Regions from separate parts of the Rhodococcus sp. Eu-32 genome, predicted to be linked through region 1. Evidence: riboswitches for the same ligand, from Rfam matches in the RefSeq annotation. Region 1 holds a riboswitch; the other holds the start of a gene.
The links. Region 1 has a riboswitch for cyclic di-AMP ahead of DK926_RS10065 (transglycosylase family protein). Riboswitches for the same ligand answer to the same signal wherever they lie in the genome.
Positions count from the first base shown of each region.

Region 2: it holds a riboswitch for cyclic di-AMP, as region 1 does, so the genes downstream of both, DK926_RS11780 (C40 family peptidase) here and DK926_RS10065 (transglycosylase family protein) in region 1, are expected to answer to the same signal.

Region 1 covers NZ_QGNK01000006.1:234,242-243,579, forward strand. The annotation lists gene DK926_RS10030 (glutaminyl-peptide cyclotransferase) at 1-550, shown strand, start outside; gene DK926_RS10035 (MFS transporter) at 595-2,178, shown strand; gene DK926_RS10040 (DUF2771 domain-containing protein) at 2,179-2,691, shown strand; gene DK926_RS10045 (cold-shock protein) at 2,710-3,123, opposite strand; gene DK926_RS10050 (hypothetical protein) at 3,273-3,488, shown strand; gene DK926_RS10055 (YccF domain-containing protein) at 3,501-3,872, shown strand; cyclic di-AMP (ydaO/yuaA leader) riboswitch at 4,151-4,341, shown strand; gene DK926_RS10065 (transglycosylase family protein) at 4,350-4,964, shown strand; gene DK926_RS10070 (hypothetical protein) at 5,025-5,213, opposite strand; gene DK926_RS10075 (helicase-associated domain-containing protein) at 5,275-7,545, shown strand; gene DK926_RS10080 (DNA repair helicase XPB) at 7,664-9,319, shown strand.
Region 2 covers NZ_QGNK01000008.1:54,913-64,250, forward strand. The annotation lists gene DK926_RS11740 (ubiquinol-cytochrome c reductase iron-sulfur subunit) at 1-876, opposite strand, end outside; gene DK926_RS11745 (cytochrome c) at 873-1,751, opposite strand; gene DK926_RS11750 (heme-copper oxidase subunit III) at 1,847-2,458, opposite strand; gene DK926_RS11755 (hypothetical protein) at 2,610-3,089, shown strand; gene trpD (anthranilate phosphoribosyltransferase) at 3,167-4,240, shown strand; gene DK926_RS11765 (Lrp/AsnC ligand binding domain-containing protein) at 4,253-4,528, opposite strand; gene DK926_RS11770 (DEDD exonuclease domain-containing protein) at 4,599-6,323, opposite strand; gene DK926_RS27260 (hypothetical protein) at 6,581-6,754, shown strand; cyclic di-AMP (ydaO/yuaA leader) riboswitch at 6,870-7,029, shown strand; gene DK926_RS11780 (C40 family peptidase) at 7,049-7,624, shown strand; gene DK926_RS11785 (C40 family peptidase) at 8,002-9,060, shown strand; gene DK926_RS11790 (basic secretory family protein) at 9,080-9,338, shown strand, end outside.

The sequences.
Region 1 (9,338 bases):
GCGACGCGTCGACCTGTCGTCGAACTATTTCGGCGAGGGGCTCACCGTCGCCGGAGACTCCCTCTGGCAGATCACGTGGCGCGACGGCGTCGCGTTCGAGCGCGATCCCGTCACGCTGCAGGAGCGTCGGCAGGTGGTCTACGACGGCGAGGGCTGGGGCCTGTGCGACGACGGTGACCGACTGATCATGAGCGACGGCTCGTCGACACTCACGTTCCGCGATCCCGCGTCGTTCGACGAGACGGGGTCGGTCCAGGTGACCGTGAACGGCGAGCAGCTGAGCAACCTGAACGAACTCGAATGCTCCGACGACGGTTCCGTCTATGCCAATCTCTGGCAGAGCGACGACATCGCCCGGATCGACCCCGACTCCGGGCGCGTCACCGAGATGATCGACGCGTCGCCGCTCTGGAATTCGATGACCTCCGACGAGCGTGCGGGTGCCGACGTGCTCAACGGAATCGCGCAGATTCCCGGCACCGACAGGTTTCTCGTCACGGGGAAGCTCTGGCCGACGATGTTCGAGGTGCAGTTCACACCCCAGCCGTGAGTCGGTGTCTTCGCCGCGTCGATTTTTAGGACAGAATTGATCCCGTGACCGATCCCCGCCACTCCGATACCCCTCCGGGTGAGGATCACCCGGGATTCGACAACTACCGACCTGCGCCGCGTCAGGCCAGCAGGCGCACTCCGCTGCCTCCACTGCATCCCCCGACGCCTCCTCCCGGTAAGGGGTCGGGCCCGAAACCGCCGCCGATGCCGCGCAAGCTGACGGTCACCCGCGTCGCCGCGATGCGTAGTCGCGAGCTGACGGGCAAGGGCATCGGCGCGTTCCAGCGAGCCGCCAAGGCCGACGGCGCCGACAAGTCCGGACTGACGGCTCTGACGTACGCGACGATGGCGAACTTCGCGTCCGACGCAGCCCTCGCCGTCGCGCTCGCGAACACGTTGTTCTTCTCGGCCGCGACGGGCGAGGACAAGACGAAGGTCGCGCTGTATCTGCTCATCACGATCGCGCCGTTCGCCGTCATCGCCCCGCTCATCGGCCCGATGCTCGACCGACTTCAGCACGGCCGACGCATCGCGCTGGCCACGTCGTTCGTGCTGCGCGCGACGCTGGCGGTGGTCCTGGTGTTCAACTTCGACAGTTGGGTGCTGTACCCGGCGGCGCTCGGCATGCTCGTACTCAGCAAATCGTTCGCGGTGCTCAAGAGTGCCGTGACCCCGAGGGTGCTGCCACCGGAGATCGACCTCGTCCGCGTCAACTCGCGGCTCACCGTGTTCGGTCTGATCGGCGGCACGATCGTCGCAGGCGGTGTCGCGGCCGTGATCGCGTGGCTCGCCGGGTCGTCGGGCGCGCTGTGGTTCGTCGCCGCCATCACGATCTTCGGCGCGTACCTGAGCATGCGGATCCCGTCGTGGGTCGAGGTCACCGAGGGCGAGGTCCCCGCGACACTGAGCTACCACGGCGACGACGCCGTCACCGAGGTCATCCGACGCGAGAAGCAGACGGCTGCTGCCCCGAAGAACCGTCGTCAGCCGTTGGGCAAAGCCGTCATCGTCGGATTGTGGGGCAACGGCACGATCCGAATCCTGACCGGGTTCCTCACGCTGTACGTCGCGTTCGTCGCCAAATCGCAGACCGAACACGAACCGATCAAGCAGGCCGCGATGCTCGGACTCGTCGGCGCGGGCGCAGCGATCGGAAACTTCGCCGGCAACGCCGCGGGCGCGCGCATCAAGCTCGGCAGGCCCGCGATCGTCGTCCTGCGCTGCGCCGCCGCCGTGACGGCATTCGCGATCATCGCAGCCATCACCGACAGTCTGCTGACCGCTGCGCTCGCGGCTCTCGTCGCCTCCTGCGCCAGCGCCCTCGCGAAGGTCTCCCTCGACGCGTCGCTGCAATCCGATCTGCCGCCCGAATCCATCGCATCCGGATTCGGGCGTTCGGAGACCGTTCTGCAGCTCTGCTGGGTTCTCGGCGGAACGTTGGGCGTGCTGCTGCCGACCGAATACTGGCTGGGTTTCACCGTCGTCTCGGTATTACTTACGATCGGACTCGCGCAGACTTTCCTCACCTACCGAGGAAAGTCGCTGCTGCCCGGGCTCGGCGGAAACCGTCCCGAGCACGCCGAGCAGACCTTTCCCGACGCCGCCACCCGACAGAACGTGAGCTAAGTGAACCTCGCACCGAAAACCAAGAAGATCCTGGCAATCGGGGCGGCCGCTGCCGTCGTCGTGCTCGTCGCCTTCGTCGGGGTGTTGGCGCTCCTCGTCCGGGACGCACCCTCCGGGCGACCGAGCATCACAGCTTTCGCCGACGGCCGGACCATCGACGTCCAGCCCTACCTGTACTGCCCCGTAGACCAGCCTTTGTGCGGCAGTGACGGCGAGAGCGTCACTCTGCCGGTACGCGAGGGACGTCCGCTCCAGCTGTCGCTACCGAGCGAGATCGCGTCGGCGCCGTGGATTCTCGCCGCCGTGTACTCCGACGAGTCGGGAAGCGACGCCGTCGAAACCGACACCCTGTACCTCCCCGACTCGACCTCGGCGGTGACGGTCCCGCCGGTCGACGACCAGGGTCGTGCGCTGCTGGGCGTCGAGGTCCGACTGCCGTCCGGCGTCATCGACACCGACACCCAGCAGGAAGAGATCGTCAGTCACGCGATCTGGTCGATCGCGACGGCCTGAGCGGAGATCGTTTCTTGCTCAGCTGTCCAGTTCCCGGGCCACCGCGCGCACGACCTCGGAGATCTTCTGCGCGGTCTTGCGGTCCGGGTACTTACCCTTGCGCAGCTCCGGCTGAATGGTTGCCTCGAGCAACGTGATCATGTCCTCGACCATGCCGTGCAACTGGTCCGGAGTGTGTTTCCGCTCCACTGGCTCACGCCGGTTCGCGCTGTTCTGCCGCACCGACGGGGCAGGTTCGAGCACCTTCAGGCTGAGCGCCTGAGGACCGCGTCGACCGGCAGCCATGCCGAACTCGACCTTCTGGCCCGCCTTGAGGCCCTCGACGCCGGGAGGAAGCGCAGACGAACGAACGTAGACGTCCTCTCCCTCTTCCTGCGAGAGAAAGCCGAAACCCTTGTCGACGTCGTACCACTTCACCTTGCCGGTCGGCACTGCGCTCACCCGTCCATTCGCTCGAAGTACTTCCACACAACAGTCGCGCCCCACATACGAACGTAGGACGCGAATACTGCAGTCTACAGCGGAGGGCATCTGCGAGGCATCTGCGTTTTCGTTCGCAGCCCAGCCGCTAAGTTGGTGACGTGCCCGATTCGCGCCCCCACCGCAACACACTGCTTCGCGTCGCACTGACGATCTTCGCCGTCGGCCTGCTGGCGATCGTGGCCATCTTTCTCGTTCCCGCGATCACGAACGAGGAACCGCCACTGTGGCTTTATCTGACTGCAATGCTCGCGTCGCCCCTCGGCTTCGTTCTGGCGCTAGTGTTTGCGCTGATGTCCGGTAGACGTGCGAGGTAGAGGGGCCGACAAGTGCGAGTGATCCTGAACGTCATCTGGCTGATCTTCGGCGGACTCTGGCTGGCACTCGGCTATTTCGCGGCGGGCATCGTCTGCTGCATTCTCATCATCACCATTCCGTTCGGCATCGCGTCGTTCCGCGTGGGCGTCTATGCGCTGTGGCCGTTCGGCAAGACCGTCGTCGAGAAACCGACCGCCGGAGTCGCGTCGTTGATCGGCAACGTGATCTGGGTGATCGTCGCCGGCATCTGGCTCGCGATCGGTCACATCGTCACGGCGGTCGCGATGGCGATCACGATCATCGGGATTCCACTCGCCATCGCGAACCTGAAGATGATCCCGATCTCTCTGATGCCACTCGGCAAGGACATCGTCGACGCCTGATCACTTCAGCCCCTCCTGCCCCATTCCGGCTGGATGTGACTTCTGTCACATAACAGCGGCATAACGGAAGGGCAACGAGCGGGCGACGCCGACGCATCACCGCCGCTAGCTGGGAGTTCGCCGGCCCCGCTTTCCGTTATCCGAACGACTGTGGCCGCGGCCCCCGAAATCGACAGTTACCAAATGGTGACACTCCGCCGGAACTTCAGTACGGTCATCAGCGGCTGAGAAACTTCGGCCGAATCCGTACCCGCAGCGCCCAACCTCGTCCCGCGGAAACGGAACCCTCGACGAACTACCCAGGGGACGAGGACGGGGGACCCACACGTCCTCTCGGATAACCGGAAAGCGTTGCCCGGCAACGATTTCCTTGGGGTGAAGCCCGACAGTTCCTCCGGAACGGTTGGGCCGGGCTACCTCTCAGCCCGAACCCGACAGCTGACCTCGCAGGCGCCAGTGGAGAGGATTTCAATTCGTATGAGCGGACGTCATCGCAAGCCGACCACCACCGGCCGCACGGTTGCCAAGGTCGCCGTCACCGGCGCCATCATGGGCACCGCGGGTATCGCCTTCTCGGGCACCGCGAACGCGGCCCCCGACTCGGACTGGGATCGCCTCGCACAGTGCGAAGCAGGCGGTAACTGGGCCATCAACACCGGCAACGGTTTCCAGGGCGGCCTGCAGTTCTCTCCGAGCACCTGGACGTCGCACGGCGGCGGACAGTATGCAGCGTCGGCCAACCAGGCCACCCGTGAAGAGCAGATCGCCGTCGCCGAGAAGGTCCTCGCATCGCAGGGTTGGGGCGCATGGCCCTCCTGCTCGTCGAGCCTCGGACTGAGCAGCGCGCCCACCGAGCGCAGCGTTCCTGCCTCGCCGCAGTCCGCTCCCGAAGCCCCGAAGCTTCCGGACCTCACCAGCATCCCGACGGTCGACGGCACCGCCGAGGTCATCGACGGCATCACGACCGCCGTGCAGACCATCACCAACGATCCGCAGATCACGTCCTTCATCCAGGACGCGACCAAGGGCATCCAGCTCGACCCGCAGATCGTCGAGTTCTACCAGGCCAACAAGGCATTCCTGCCTCAGTAAGCGCCGCACGTACGCGAAAGGCCCCCGAGATTCTCGGGGGCCTTTCGCGTATCTGTTCTTCTAACGGTTGACGACGGTCACCGGGTGCGCGTACGGCAGCTGCTCCACCGGCAACGGGAACTCCGTCTCCTCGCCGAACGGGGACAGGCCTCCCGATCGGGAGGACGAGAGCTCGGTCACCGCGTGATCGCCACGAGCGGTTTCGGGCCAGCCTGGATCGACATAGGGCTTCTTCGACTTGTTCACCATGCGCCCATTTTGACACCTGCGACGCGCCGTACACCAGCCCAGGTCTCTAATCTGTAAAGCAATGACCGATACAGCAGTGGCTTCGGACCTCGCGGCGTGGCTGAGATCCCGTACCGACACCGAGCTCGTCACCACCCTGACGCTGCGGCCGGACCTGACCGTGCCGCCGCCGTCGACCATCGGGGTGCTCGCCGGGCGTGCCGAACAGCGAGCCTCGATCCTGCGCGCCGCGGACACGCTGGACACTCTCACGCTGACGATTCTCGAGATGCTCGCCATCGAAGGCGCGCACGAAATGCCGGTCACGCGGGCCCAGCTCGACGCGATCATCGCCAAACGAGCCACGGGCAAGGCCGTCGACCGCGCACTCACGTCGTTGCGCGACCGTGCACTCGTCTGGGGCACGACGTCGCTGCGCATGGTTCCTGCCGCTCGTGACGCCGTGCCCTGGCGCGTCGGCCGCATTCTCGACGCCACCGAGCAGCTCACCGCCGAGCAGATCACCGCAGCGCTCGCCGAGCTGGACGACAGCGAACGTAGCCTGCTCGAGACGCTGGCAAGGTCGTCGCCCACCGGCAGGACGAGGGACGCAGCACCCGACACTCCCCCCGATCGGCCGGTGCAGAAACTCCTGCGCGCAGGTCTGCTGATCTGGCTCGACGAGCAGACCGTCGAACTGCCGCACCAGGTCGGACAGACGCTGCGCGGCGAACCCGTCTCCGATCCGACGTCGCTGACACCCCCCAAGCCCGCGACCAGCAAATTGACCGCGGCCGACGTCAACGCCGCTGCGGCAGGCGAGGCACTCGAACTGATTCGGCACTGCGGGGCCGTCGTGCAGGCGTTGTCCGACACCCCGGCTCCGGCACTGAAGGCCGGTGGCCTCGGTGTCCGCGAGATCAAACGCATCGCTAAAGTCACCGGGCTCGACGACACCCGCGTCGGACTGCTCGTCGAATTGCTCGCGGCCGCGTCGCTCATCTCGAGCGGCACCCCGGACCCGCTGCCACCGAACGATTCCGGTGAGGACTACTGGGCACCGACGTCGGCCGTCGACGCATGGACGAACGGCACGACCGCCGCCAAGTGGCACACGCTCGCGTCGGCGTGGCTCGATCTGCAGCGCGCGCCGTGGCTGATCGGGATGCGTGATCCCAACGACAAGCCTGTCGCTGCATTGTCCGACGAAGTGCGCTCCCCCGCCGCACCGCGTGACCGGCGGACCATCCTCGAGTACCTGGCCGACCTGGGAACGGGTGTGGCAGCGGGTGAGATCGACATCTCGCGTGGACTGGCGTGGCGTCGTCCCCGGTCGGCGGCCCGGTTCTCACCGCGGCCGGTCTCCCGCATGCTCGCCGAGGCGACGGCACTGAGCATCGTCGCGCGCGGGGCACTGTCGACACCCGGCAAGGCGCTGCTGCACGGCGGCGACGCGGAAGCGGAGATGCGCGACGCGCTCCCCACCCCGATCGACTACGTGCTGGTGCAGGCCGACCTCACCCTCGTCGCGCCCGGACCGCTCGAACCGGAGTTGTCGGACCGCATCGACCTCGTCGCCGACGTCGAATCCGCAGGTGCCGCGACGATGTACCGCATCACCGACGACAGCCTGCGCCGCGCACTCGACGTCGGAATGTCCGCATCCGAACTGCACTCGCTCTTCGAGGTGCACTCGCGCACGCCGGTGCCGCAGGGCCTGACCTACCTGATCGACGACGTCGCCCGCAGGCACGGGCGGTTGCGCGCGGGTGTGGCGTCGTCGTTCGTGCGGTGCGAGGACCCGGCGCTGCTGGCCGAGGTGCTGAAGTCGCCTGCATCCGAGCAGTTGGCGCTCCGCGGACTTGCCCCGACGGTGGCGATCTCGCAGGCGCCGCTGGCCGAGGTCCTGGCCGTGCTGTCCGCGGCCGGGTTCGCGCCTGCCGGTGAGGACGCCAGCGGCGCCATCGTCGACCTGCGTACCCACGGCGCCCGCGTGCCCGCGCGTCGGCACCGTCCGACGTACCGGAACCAGGCGGTCCCGACCGAGGAACAACTCGGACGGCTCGTCACCGAGCTGCGCGCCGGGGAGCGGGCAGCATCGGCGGGCGGCAAGACCGTTCGCTCCGACGGCACCCGCGCGACCGGGTCCGCGACGATGGCCCTGCTGCAGACGGCCGTCAAGGTGCGTCGCAGCGTGTCCATCGGGTACGTCGACGCCCAAGGTGTCGCGTCGCAACGCGTCGTGGACCCGGTGAGCGTCGGCGGCGGGCAGCTCGACGCGTTCGACCCGGCAACCGGGGTCGTCCGGCGATTCACTCTGCACCGCATCACGTCGGTGGCGCTCGTGGAATGAGGCGGCTGCGCCGCACGTGCGCGCGAATGTACAGCCGGCTATACATTCGCGCGCACGTGCGCCGACGGCGCCTCGTGTGGACAATGGAAGAATTGCGCACTTTCCGTAGGAGGAATCGGTGACCGACGGACCCCTCATCGTCCAGTCCGACAAGACGCTGTTGCTCGAGATCGACCACCCGCAGGCAGGCGAAGCCCGCGGCGCCATCGCGCCGTTCGCGGAGCTCGAACGCGCGCCCGAGCACGTCCACACGTATCGCATCACGCCCCTCGCGCTGTGGAACGCGCGCGCCGCCGGTCACGACGCCGAACAGGTCGTCGACGCACTGGTCAACTACTCGCGCTACGCGGTCCCGCAGCCGCTGCTTGTCGACATCGTCGACACGATGGCCCGCTACGGCCGTCTGCAGCTGGTCAAGAACCCGGCCCACGGGCTGTCGCTCGTCAGCCTCGACCGTGCCGTGCTGACCGAGGTCATGCGTCACAAGAAGATCGCGCCCATGCTCGGCGCCAAGGTCGACGACGACACCGTCATCGTCCACCCGAGCGAGCGCGGTCACCTCAAGCAGATGCTGCTGAAGATCGGCTGGCCCGCCGAGGACCTCGCCGGGTACGTCGACGGCGAAGCGCACCCGATCGATCTCGACCAGGAAGGCGGCCACTGGTCGCTGCGCGACTACCAGGAGATGGCGGCCGACTCGTTCTGGGCGGGCGGCAGTGGCGTCGTCGTGCTCCCCTGTGGCGCGGGCAAGACGATGGTCGGCGCTGCCGCGATGGCCAAGGCGAAGGCGACGACGCTCATCCTCGTCACCAATACCGTCGCCGGCAGGCAGTGGAAGCGCGAGCTGATCGCGCGCACGTCGCTGACCGAGGACGAGATCGGGGAATACTCGGGCGAGCGCAAGGAGATCCGCCCGGTCACGATCGCGACGTACCAGGTGATCACGCGTCGTACCAAGGGTGAATACAAGCACCTGGAGTTGTTCGACTCCCGCGACTGGGGCCTGGTCATCTACGACGAGGTCCATCTGCTGCCCGCACCGGTCTTCCGTATGACGGCCGACCTGCAGTCGCGTCGACGCCTCGGGCTCACCGCGACGCTCGTGCGTGAGGACGGCCGCGAGGGCGACGTCTTCTCGCTCATCGGCCCCAAGCGGTACGACGCACCGTGGAAGGACATCGAGGCGCAGGGCTGGATCGCGCCCGCCGAGTGCATCGAGGTCCGTGTCACGCTGACGGACGCCGAGCGTATGGCCTACGCCGTCGCCGAGCCGGAAGAGCGCTACAAGCTGTGCTCGACGGCCCACACCAAGATCGCCGTCGTGAAGTCGATTCTCGCCAAACACGAGGACGCACCCACGTTGGTGATCGGCGCCTATCTCGACCAGCTCGAGGAGCTCGGTGAGGCGCTGAACGCGCCGGTGATCCAGGGGTCGACGAGAAACAAGGAACGAGAGCAGCTGTTCGACGCGTTCCGCCGCGGTGAGATCCAGACGTTGGTGGTCAGCAAGGTGGCCAACTTCTCGATCGATCTACCGGAAGCGTCTGTGGCAGTGCAGGTTTCGGGCACGTTCGGATCGCGCCAGGAAGAGGCGCAGCGCCTCGGACGACTGCTGCGACCGAAACACGACGGCGGACAGGCGCACTTCTACTCCGTCGTCTCCCGGGACACGCTCGACGCGGAGTACGCCGCACACCGCCAGCGTTTCCTGGCCGAGCAGGGGTACGCCTACCGCATCACGGACGCCGACGACATGCTCGGTCCCGCGATCTGACAGACGTGCTAATAATGGG
Region 2 (9,338 bases), on a different contig from region 1:
CTCCGTGCGGAGACGGATGAGCATGACGGAGTTGCGAATTCCACGCAGTCCTGCGAGCAGTGCGTGATCGTCACCGCGATCGGCTTCGCGGAAGGGGAACACGGTTTCCATGGCTCCGGCATCCATATCCTCGGGACGCACCAGAACGACGTCGTGGGGACGACCGGTGTCGCGCCGAAGGTAGATCGTCTCACCAGGGTAGCGCGGGGTCCATCCGGAAACCCAGAGCGGAGACTTGTCACCTTCCGCCCACGGGTTCTTCACGAGTCCACCCAGCGGCAGAAGAGCCATGACTCCGAGTGCGCCGCCGCCGAAGACGAGCGAGCGCTTGATGACCTTGCGGCGACCCAGCGTCGACGTCTCGAACGAGTCGCCCAGCTCCGCGACGACCGTCTTGCGGTCGACCTCGGAAGAACCGCCGTCGTGACGATCCTGGATGGAGACCTCTTCGGGGATGAACTTCTTCGTGAACTGGACGGCACCGACGCCGACACCCAGAATCGCCAGACCCATCGTCAGACCGATGAGGGGGGTGTACAGCGTGTACAAGCCGTAGTTCTCCTCGCCACGGCCTGCGTACTGCCACGGCCAGAAGAGGTAGATCGCGATGAACGCGACGGCCGAGATGCCCGCGAGTGCGAACCACGCGGCCACGCCTCGCTCGGCACGCTTCTCGGCGCGGGTGCCCTTGACGGCCCAGCGGTCACGGCGGTACGCAACGTCGACGTGGTCGAGGTTGGTGCCGAGTTCGACGAGCTGGTCGCGGGTCATACCGGCGAGTTCCTCGTCGGTGTACTTCTTGTTCACGTCCACCGGTCCGCCCTTGGTGGCGTCGCCGTGTCCGCTGTCGGTGCGCCGGGACTCGCCGTCGCTCATGACCTTGCTCCGATCCACAATGTTGCGCCGACGACGGCAGCGATTCCGATGGCCCAGATGGCGATCATTTCGGTGCCGGGGCCGAATCCACCGAGGCCCCAACCACCCTGAGGGTTGGTCTCCTGGGCGGACTTGACGTACGAGATGATGTCGACCTTCTCCTCCTGCGTCAGCTGACGATCGGAGAACTTCGGCATGTTCTGAGGTCCGGTGAGCATCGCGGTGTAGATCTGCTGCTCGCTCGCGGGCCCGAGAGCCGGAGCGAACTTGCCGGAGGACAGTGCGCCGCCCTCACCGGTGAAGTTGTGGCACGACGCGCAGTTGAGACGGAACAGCTCGCTACCGCGGGCGATGTCGCCGTCGGCGAGCGAGGACTGTGCGATCTCGCCGTTGCTGTCACGGACGACGGTCGGGCCGCCGCCGTTGGCCTGGATGTAGGCGCCGAGTGCGTCGACCTGCTTGTCGTCGAACTTCGGTGGCTTACGCATGATCTGGGCTTCGTTGCGCACCGCAGGCATACGACCCGACGAGACCTGGAAGTAGACGGCTGCTTCACCGACACCGATGAGGCTGGGTCCGCGGTCCTGCACACCCTGCAGGTTGACGCCGTGGCACGTGACACACGACGTGTCGTACAACTGCTTGCCTTCGCGGATCAGCGCGGCCGAGTCCTCGTCGGCCGTCGCGACCTGCGGGGTGGGAGTCAGGGCAGAAGCGAGGAACCCCGCGCTGATGAGTCCCATCATGAGGACTAGGGCGCCGGTGACGCGGCGGCGTACCTTGCGCTGACGCCGGCTCTTCACGGCCGACGGAGATCCGGCAGATGCGGATCCGCTGGTGCTGTCACCGGGTGCTGCTGGGGGAGATGAACTCATCTTCTATCCCTTGTCGTGTCGGGACGGACTGAACGTCGGGGGCTGGTACCGAACGTCCGCTGGCGAAGTGAAAACTGAATTACAGCTCATGCGCGTTAGCGAATGAAGTAGATGGTCGCGAACAGTGCGATCCACACGATGTCGACAAAGTGCCAGTAGTACGACACCACGATCGCCGCCGTAGCCTGCGCGGGCGTGAACTTGCTGACCAGCGTTCGCGTGATCAGGAAGACGAAGGCGATCAGACCGCCGATGACGTGGAGTCCGTGGAAACCGGTCGTGATGTAGAAGACCGATCCGTACACGCTCGACGACAGCGTCGTGCCCTCGTGCACCAGGTGGTAGTACTCGTAGCCCTGGCCGAGCACGAAGAATGCGCCCATGGCCAGGGTGATGATGTACCAGCGGCGCAACCCGAAGACGTCACCGCGCTCGGCGGCGAAGACGCCGAGCTGGCAGGTGAACGACGACGCGATCAGCACCGCGGTGACCGGTACGGCCAACGCGAGGTTGAGTTCGGTCGGCTCCGGTGGCCAGTTTCCATTCGCCTGTGCTCTCGCGACGAAGTACATCGCAAAAAGTCCAGCGAAGAACATGAGTTCGCTCGACAGCCACACGATGGTGCCGACGCTGACCATATTGGGACGGTTCAGCGAGTGCACGCGTTGGGTGATTGCCGATCCTTGAGTCCCTACAGCGCTCGTCACAGAAAGAAGTATGACTGCCCGTAGTACCGAACGCATACCCGGGTCCGGTCTTGGCGCGTCGAATCGAGGGGCGCCGTCGACGCTCTCGCGAAAGGCGCAGTTCAGGCCCTGTGGACGACTCGGTGGGCCGGTGTCGTGCAAGGCTTGCCTCATGTCAACGAACGATGGTGGTGGTTGGTTCCGGCGGTTGTTCTCGCGCTCGAAGACGGTGCCTCTGGACCCCACTCGCGACGATCTGGTGGTAGTGGCGTCCTCGTTCGACGACGCCGAATCCTGTTCGGCCGCACTCGACCGAGGAACCGACGACGGCGGTTTCGTCGCGACGAAGGAGGCGGTGCTTCGTCACCATCTGGTGCTGCCGTCGGACACGGTGTCCGACGCGGCGGCGATCGCGGCGCAGGACGGCTACGCGCTCGTGGAACCGGCGGCCACGATCACGATCGACGATGCAGATCGACGCCTACCGGTCGAGGACGGAGTGTCGGTGACATTGCAGCGAGTGCAGATCGTCGATGCGCTGCACTGCTCGCAGGAACGGTCGCGAATGGCGGGTCTGGCTCAGCGGCGGGGCGGGATCGTTCTCGGGTGGGATGCGCTGCAACCTGGTGCCGATGCGACCGAGCGCGCCTAGCTAAGCTTCGTGCGCACGACAGAGGGTCGAGTGCGTCGGCCCGAACAGCCGTCAGCGCAGGAAGACACGGGGAGAACATGACCGATCCGAAGGCCGGCGAATCGCAGCGGACGTGGAAGTCGATTCTGGGCGCGTTGACGTCGTCGACCGATCTGTCGGCCGCCGATACCGGTTGGGCGATGGACGAGATCATGTCCGACAACGCGACTGCGGCGCAGATCGCGGCCTTCGGTGTCGCCCTCAAGATGAAGGGTCCGACGTCCGCCGAGGTTCGCGGCCTCGCGGACTCGATGCTTGCGCATGCGAATCTCGTTGCGAGCGAGCCGAATTCGGTCGACGTCGTCGGCACGGGCGGCGACGGCGCCGACACGGTCAACATCTCGACGATGGCCGCCGTCGTCGTCGCAGCGGCAGGCGCGCCCGTCGTCAAGCACGGAAACAGGGCCGCGTCGTCGAAGAGCGGTACGACGGACGTGCTCGAAGCGCTCGGCGTGAAGTTCGGGCTGGGGCCGGACGGTGTCGCGCAGACTGTTCGCGACGTCGGGATCGGCTTCTGCTTCGCACCCGTCTACCACCCGGCACTGCGCTTCGCGGGCCCGGCGCGCAAGGAGATCGGGATCCCGACGGCGTTCAACGTGCTCGGACCGCTGACGAATCCGGGCCGTCCTCGGGCCGGATTGATCGGCTGCGCGTTCGAGTCCCTCGCGTCGGTGGTGGCCGGGGTGTTCGCCGAACGGGGCACCAGCGCACTGGTGGTGCGCGGCGACGACGGCCTGGACGAGATCACGCTGTCGACGACGTCGACCGTGCACGTTGTGTCCGGCGGGTCGGTCACGGCCACGACATTGGACCCACGGGACTTCGGACTCGACCTCGTACCCATCGACGCGCTGCGCGGCGGTGACGCGATGTACAACGCAGGCGTCGCGCGGGCGGTGTTCGCGGGGGAGACCGGGCCGGTGCGCGACGCGGTTCTGCTGAACGCTGCTGCCGCGCTGGCGGCTCACTGCGGAATCACCGACGGGCTGAACGCCGACGGGTTGGTCCCCGCGGTGGCGTCGGGGCTCACTCGCGCGGCGACGGCGATCGACTCGGGTGCAGCCACGGATTTGTTGGCCCGATGGGTGACGCGGTCCAACGAGTTGGACTGACGACTACCCGGCTCACTCGCCGATGGAGAAGCCTGCTTCGACGTCGGCGCTCGAATACGACTGGAACGCGATGTGCGTCGCGGTGTTCAGTACGCCCGGCACCTTGTTGATGCCTCCGGTGACGACCTCGGCGATCTGCTGGTGATCGCGCACCTTCACGATCGCGATCAGGTCGACGTCGCCTGCGCACGAATACACCTCGGTGACGCCTGCGACGTCGGCCACCGCCTGAGCGGTCTCGGGGATGGCGTTCGCCTCGGCGTCGATCATGACGATGGCGTTGATCATTGGGCTCCTCCACGAACGATGGGTACACGTCGGTCGCACGTGACGTGGACGAGCTTAGAGGGCGGGCCCGTCACCGATGTCGGACGTCGTCGTAGGCACGGTGTTCGCGTCGTGAGACCTCTCGGGCGGTGCGGCACCACTCTCGCCAGCTGCCTGCCCCGTGGACGGGCGACATCCAGCCGTCGGTGGTGCGGACTATGCGGACGCCGTCGGAGTCGAGCCAGCGCGCGATGAGGCCTACTTCTTCCGGTGACGCGCCGCGCAGCGGTGTGTCGTCCGGGACCACCGTTTCGGCGGAGGCCGTGATGGCCTCGACGACGGGCATCGGGTGTACACGCCGAGGCGCCACGGCTGCGCCGGTGAGGCGGCCGTAGCGGACGACCGCGAGCTCCCACCCACCCTCGGGTGTTCGTCGGGCCGCCACGAGTTCCGCGATCGCCGCCACGGCCGCGAGCCGATGCATCCGCGCGAGCATGTCGGCGAGGATTGCGAGACGGTCGCGCAGGCGCGCCGCGGACTCGAAGAGCTCGGAGTCCGCCAGCCGGGTGACCTTCGCTCGAGCGGCGAGCAAGACGGAGTCGTCGAGACCTGCTGCGAGAGCCAGGAACTTCTCGGGATACGACGCGTACTCCTCGGCCGACAGCAGCCCCGAGGACGCGGCTGCGCATCCACCGACCGCCGTCGGCGGGCAGTCACCCCCGTGCAGCTTCGACGCGGGGAGCCTGCGGGTGCACGTACGAATTCCCGCGTACTCCGCCACGAGGGCCGCAGCATCGGCCGCGTCGGCTCGCGCCGTGAACGGACCTAAACTGCCGGGCGTGGGTACACGGACGACCGACAGACGAGGAAAAGCCTCCGAGGTGGTCGTGATCCACCACCCCTTCTTCGGAAACTTCGAACGCCGGTTGTACGGAGGAATGTGGGCACTCAGAAGCCGGAGTTCGCGCACTCCGGCTTCGAGCCCGTGGGCGCACTCGACGTGATCGACGCCGACGGCGAGGTCGACCATCTCCTTCATGCGTCCACGAGTCTCGGAGCCCGTGAAGTAGTTGCGGACACGGCGCTGCAGATCGGTCGACGTGCCGACGTACAGCACCTCGTTTCCCGGGCCCTTGAACAGATACACGCCGGGCGTCCGCGGCAGGCCGGCGGCGAGGTGCCGCTTCGCCCGTTGGCCCGACGACACGTTCGGCAGGTAGTCGACCAGTTCGGCGTAACTGTGCACGCCCTGGTTTCCGACGCGTTCGATCAACGCGTGCAGGACGTCGACGGTCGCGCGTGCGTCGTCGAGAGCGCGGTGGGTGGGCCGAGTGCTGACCTGGAACAGGGAAGCCAACGCCGAAAGCTTGACCGACGGCGCCTCGTCGCGGGTGAGGACGCGTCGCGCCAGCTTGACCGTGCACAGGACCGAGAACTTGGGCCAGGCGACGTCGAGACGGCTGGCGGCAGCCCGCAGGAAGCCCATGTCGAATCTCGCGTTGTGTGCCACCAGCACTGCGCCCTGGGCGAATTCGAGGAACGCGGGCAGCACGCGTTCGATGCGTGGTGCGCCGATCAGCATCGCGGTCGTGATGCCGGTGAGTTCGACGATGTACGGCGGGATCGATCGGCCGGGATCGACGAGCGTCGCGAACTCGCCGACGACCTCGCCGCCCCGAATCTTCACGGCGCCGATCTCGGTGATCGCTTCGGTGTCCGCGCTGGCGCCCGTCGTCTCGAGGTCCACGACGACGAACGTCGTGTCGTGCAGAGGGGTGTCCAGTTCGTCGAACGTCAGCTGGATCGGAAGGCTCACAAGATCTGGACGCTAGACGGAAGCACCGACAACATGCGGGCTCGAGACCCGTCGTCGCCGAAGGTGTCGGAGGGCGTCGCTAGGTTCCCTCTCGACGGCCGAATCGGGCCTGTGGACGACGCTCGAACGATGAAAGAGACGAGGATCACATGATTGTCGACTGCAGTGATTGCAAGGTCCGCGACATCGCGTGCGCGGACTGCGTTGTCACGGTCCTTCTCGGGGCGCCGGGGTGGCCTTCCGGGGAGCGTGTGGACGTGCGCTCGCGTACCTCGAAAATCGACATCGACCAGGAAGAACTCGGTGCGATGGGTGTCCTCGCGGACGTCGGTCTCGTACCCCGTCTGCGTCTGGTGACGGACGACGATCAGCCGATGGACAGCTCGTCGTTACCGCCCCGTGACCATGAGGCCGACCAGCAAGCGATGTAGTCGAAAACGGAACTAATAGGGCTTGCCCGGCGCGTCGGGGTCGACACGGACGTATGCCGTTTCGTAACCTTCCTGAGACCTTGCGGAGTCTCGCCAATCCACACCGGAGTGGCGTCGCAAGTCACCGCCTAATCGGGACCTCGTGAGAGCCCCGAACCGGGAACCCGATTTCCACTGGGGTGAATCCCGCCGAATCGCTACCGCGTGCCGGTGGGTAGGGCTGATCTTCCCAGCCCGAACCCGTCAGCTAACTCGGTCGGCGGATGAGTGGAAGAAACGGAGCAACCCCTTCTCGTGGCGTCACACACTTCAACCCGTTCATTGCGTCGAGTCCTCATAGCCGGCGCGATCACAGCCGGCGCAGTGGTCCTTCCCGCTGCTCCCGCAATGGCGGCCCCCATCACCATCCCCGGCGTCGGAACCTTCGAAGTTCCGGAAATCCCGGGCATTCAGCTTCCGACCGAGCTCCCGGGCCTGCCCAGGGCGCCCGCGTTGCCGGGTGCTCCCGCAGGTTTTGCTCCGCAGGTCACGCCCGCCGCCAAGGCCGTTCAGGCCGCAGAGTCCAAGATCGGTGCCCCGTACGTCTACGGTGCGTCGGGCCCCGACTCCTTCGATTGCTCGGGTCTCGTGCAGTGGGCATACAAGCAGGCCGGTATCAGCCTGCCGCGCACCAGCTACGACCAGGCAGCAGCAGGAACTCCTGTTTCTCAGTCCGACTTGCAGCCCGGTGACGTGATCTCCTTCTACGGCGGATCGCACTCGGGAATCTACGTCGGCAACGGCAACGTCGTTCACGCGTCCACGTCCGGTGTTCCGGTCAAGGTCGCACCGGTCGCGTCGATGCCGTACGACGGAGCGCGCCGCTACTGACGTCTGTTACCGGACGCCAGCATGATCTACCGACGAGCAGCATCGGAACCGAGCCCACCGGCTCGTGATGTCCGGTGCTGCTCTCGTCGTGTGAGGCCTCGTGACACGACAGTGTCACGGCCTGCCGGAAAGTTGTGGGTTGTCACAACGATTCGGCATCGAATGGACAGCAATCCCGTCTTTTCGTAGCCTGGCAAAGCTGTTCGTCAGGAATTCACGTACCGTTCGTGCGGGAATTCCGGCGAATTGCCGACGTCAAACCTGTCCACAAGACCTAGTCCGTGGGTATGGTTCGTTTTCGAATTGTTATCCCCACCGAGGGGCCGTTTGCGCGGTTCGATCCGGTGGTCTCGGCAAGAACGGAGAGTCACCTCCTCGTGGCGACACCGACCGTCAAACGCGTCACTCGTTCCAAACGCGCTGTGCTGACCGCTGCTCTGGCTGCGTGCCTCCTCGCGAGCCCGACGGCGATCGCGCACGCGCAGCCGCAGATCGGCAGCGCGACCGATGCTCAGACCCGCCTCGCCGACCTGTCTCGCGAATCGGAGCAGACCACCGAGGCCCTGCACAACGCTCAGATCGACCTGGACGCCAAGACTGCGGCCCAGCGCGACGCGGAGGCCTCCGTGGACACCCATCGGGTGGCGCTGCAGGCGGCGGAAGACGCACTCGCGCAGTTGAAGCCGGCGATCGACAAGGTCGCGAACGTCAACTACCAGGGTGGAAGAACCAACCGCCTCTTCGCGGTCATGGTGAGCGACTCCCCGCAGCAGCTACTCGACCAGATGTCGGCTCTCGACGTCATCTCTGCCGAGACTGCCCGCCAGGTCGAGCAGTTCAAACAAGCCACCTCGGACGCACGTACTGCCGAGCAGGCGGCCGAGCAGGCCGCGGAGGCCGCGCGTACGGCCGCAGAGCAGGCCAAGATGGTCTCGGACGACCTCCAAGCGAAGCAGAGCGAACTGCAGAGCCAGATGGCCGACGTCATGGCCGCGTACGGTGCGCTGTCGAGCGACCAGCAGGCCGAGCTGGCTGGGACCCCGCTGCCTCCCGGATTCGATCTGAACAAGATCCTGCAGAACCTCGTCCCGGGATCGGGAATCGCGGCGTTGCAAGCAGGCATGACGCAGATCGGAAAGCCGTACGTCTGGGGCGCGACGGGTCCCGACGGGTTCGACTGCTCGGGCCTGGTCGTGTGGGCCTACAAGCAGGTCGGCAAGACGCTTCCACGGTCCAGCCAGGCTCAGGCCCAAGGCGGAACGCCGGTGGACCAGAAGGATCTTCAGCCCGGCGACGTCGTGCTGTTCTATCCAGATGCCTCGCATGTGGGGCTCTACGCGGGCAACGGCAACGTGCTGCACGCGTCGACGTTCGGCGTGCCCGTCAAGGTGCAGTCGATGGCCTCGTTCCCGTTCTACGGTGCCCGTCGCTACTGATCGACGACTCCGATCGGCCGTGACCCGTTCCTGGGTCGCGGCCGTCGTCGTCGCGATGGCCTTGCTGACAGCGTGCAGTGCACCGGTGGCCGACGCCCCCGCGTCGCCCGCCGGGGAGCCGCCTGCGAATCCGTACGAGGAACAACGACGAGAAGGCGTCGAACAGCTGCTCGATCGATGGGCCGACGCCGTGCGCACGAACGACGCCACCGCGCTGGCCGATCTGGTCGACCCCGCGGCGGCGCCGGAGTTCCTGCAGGCTCAGATCTCCCGCGCCG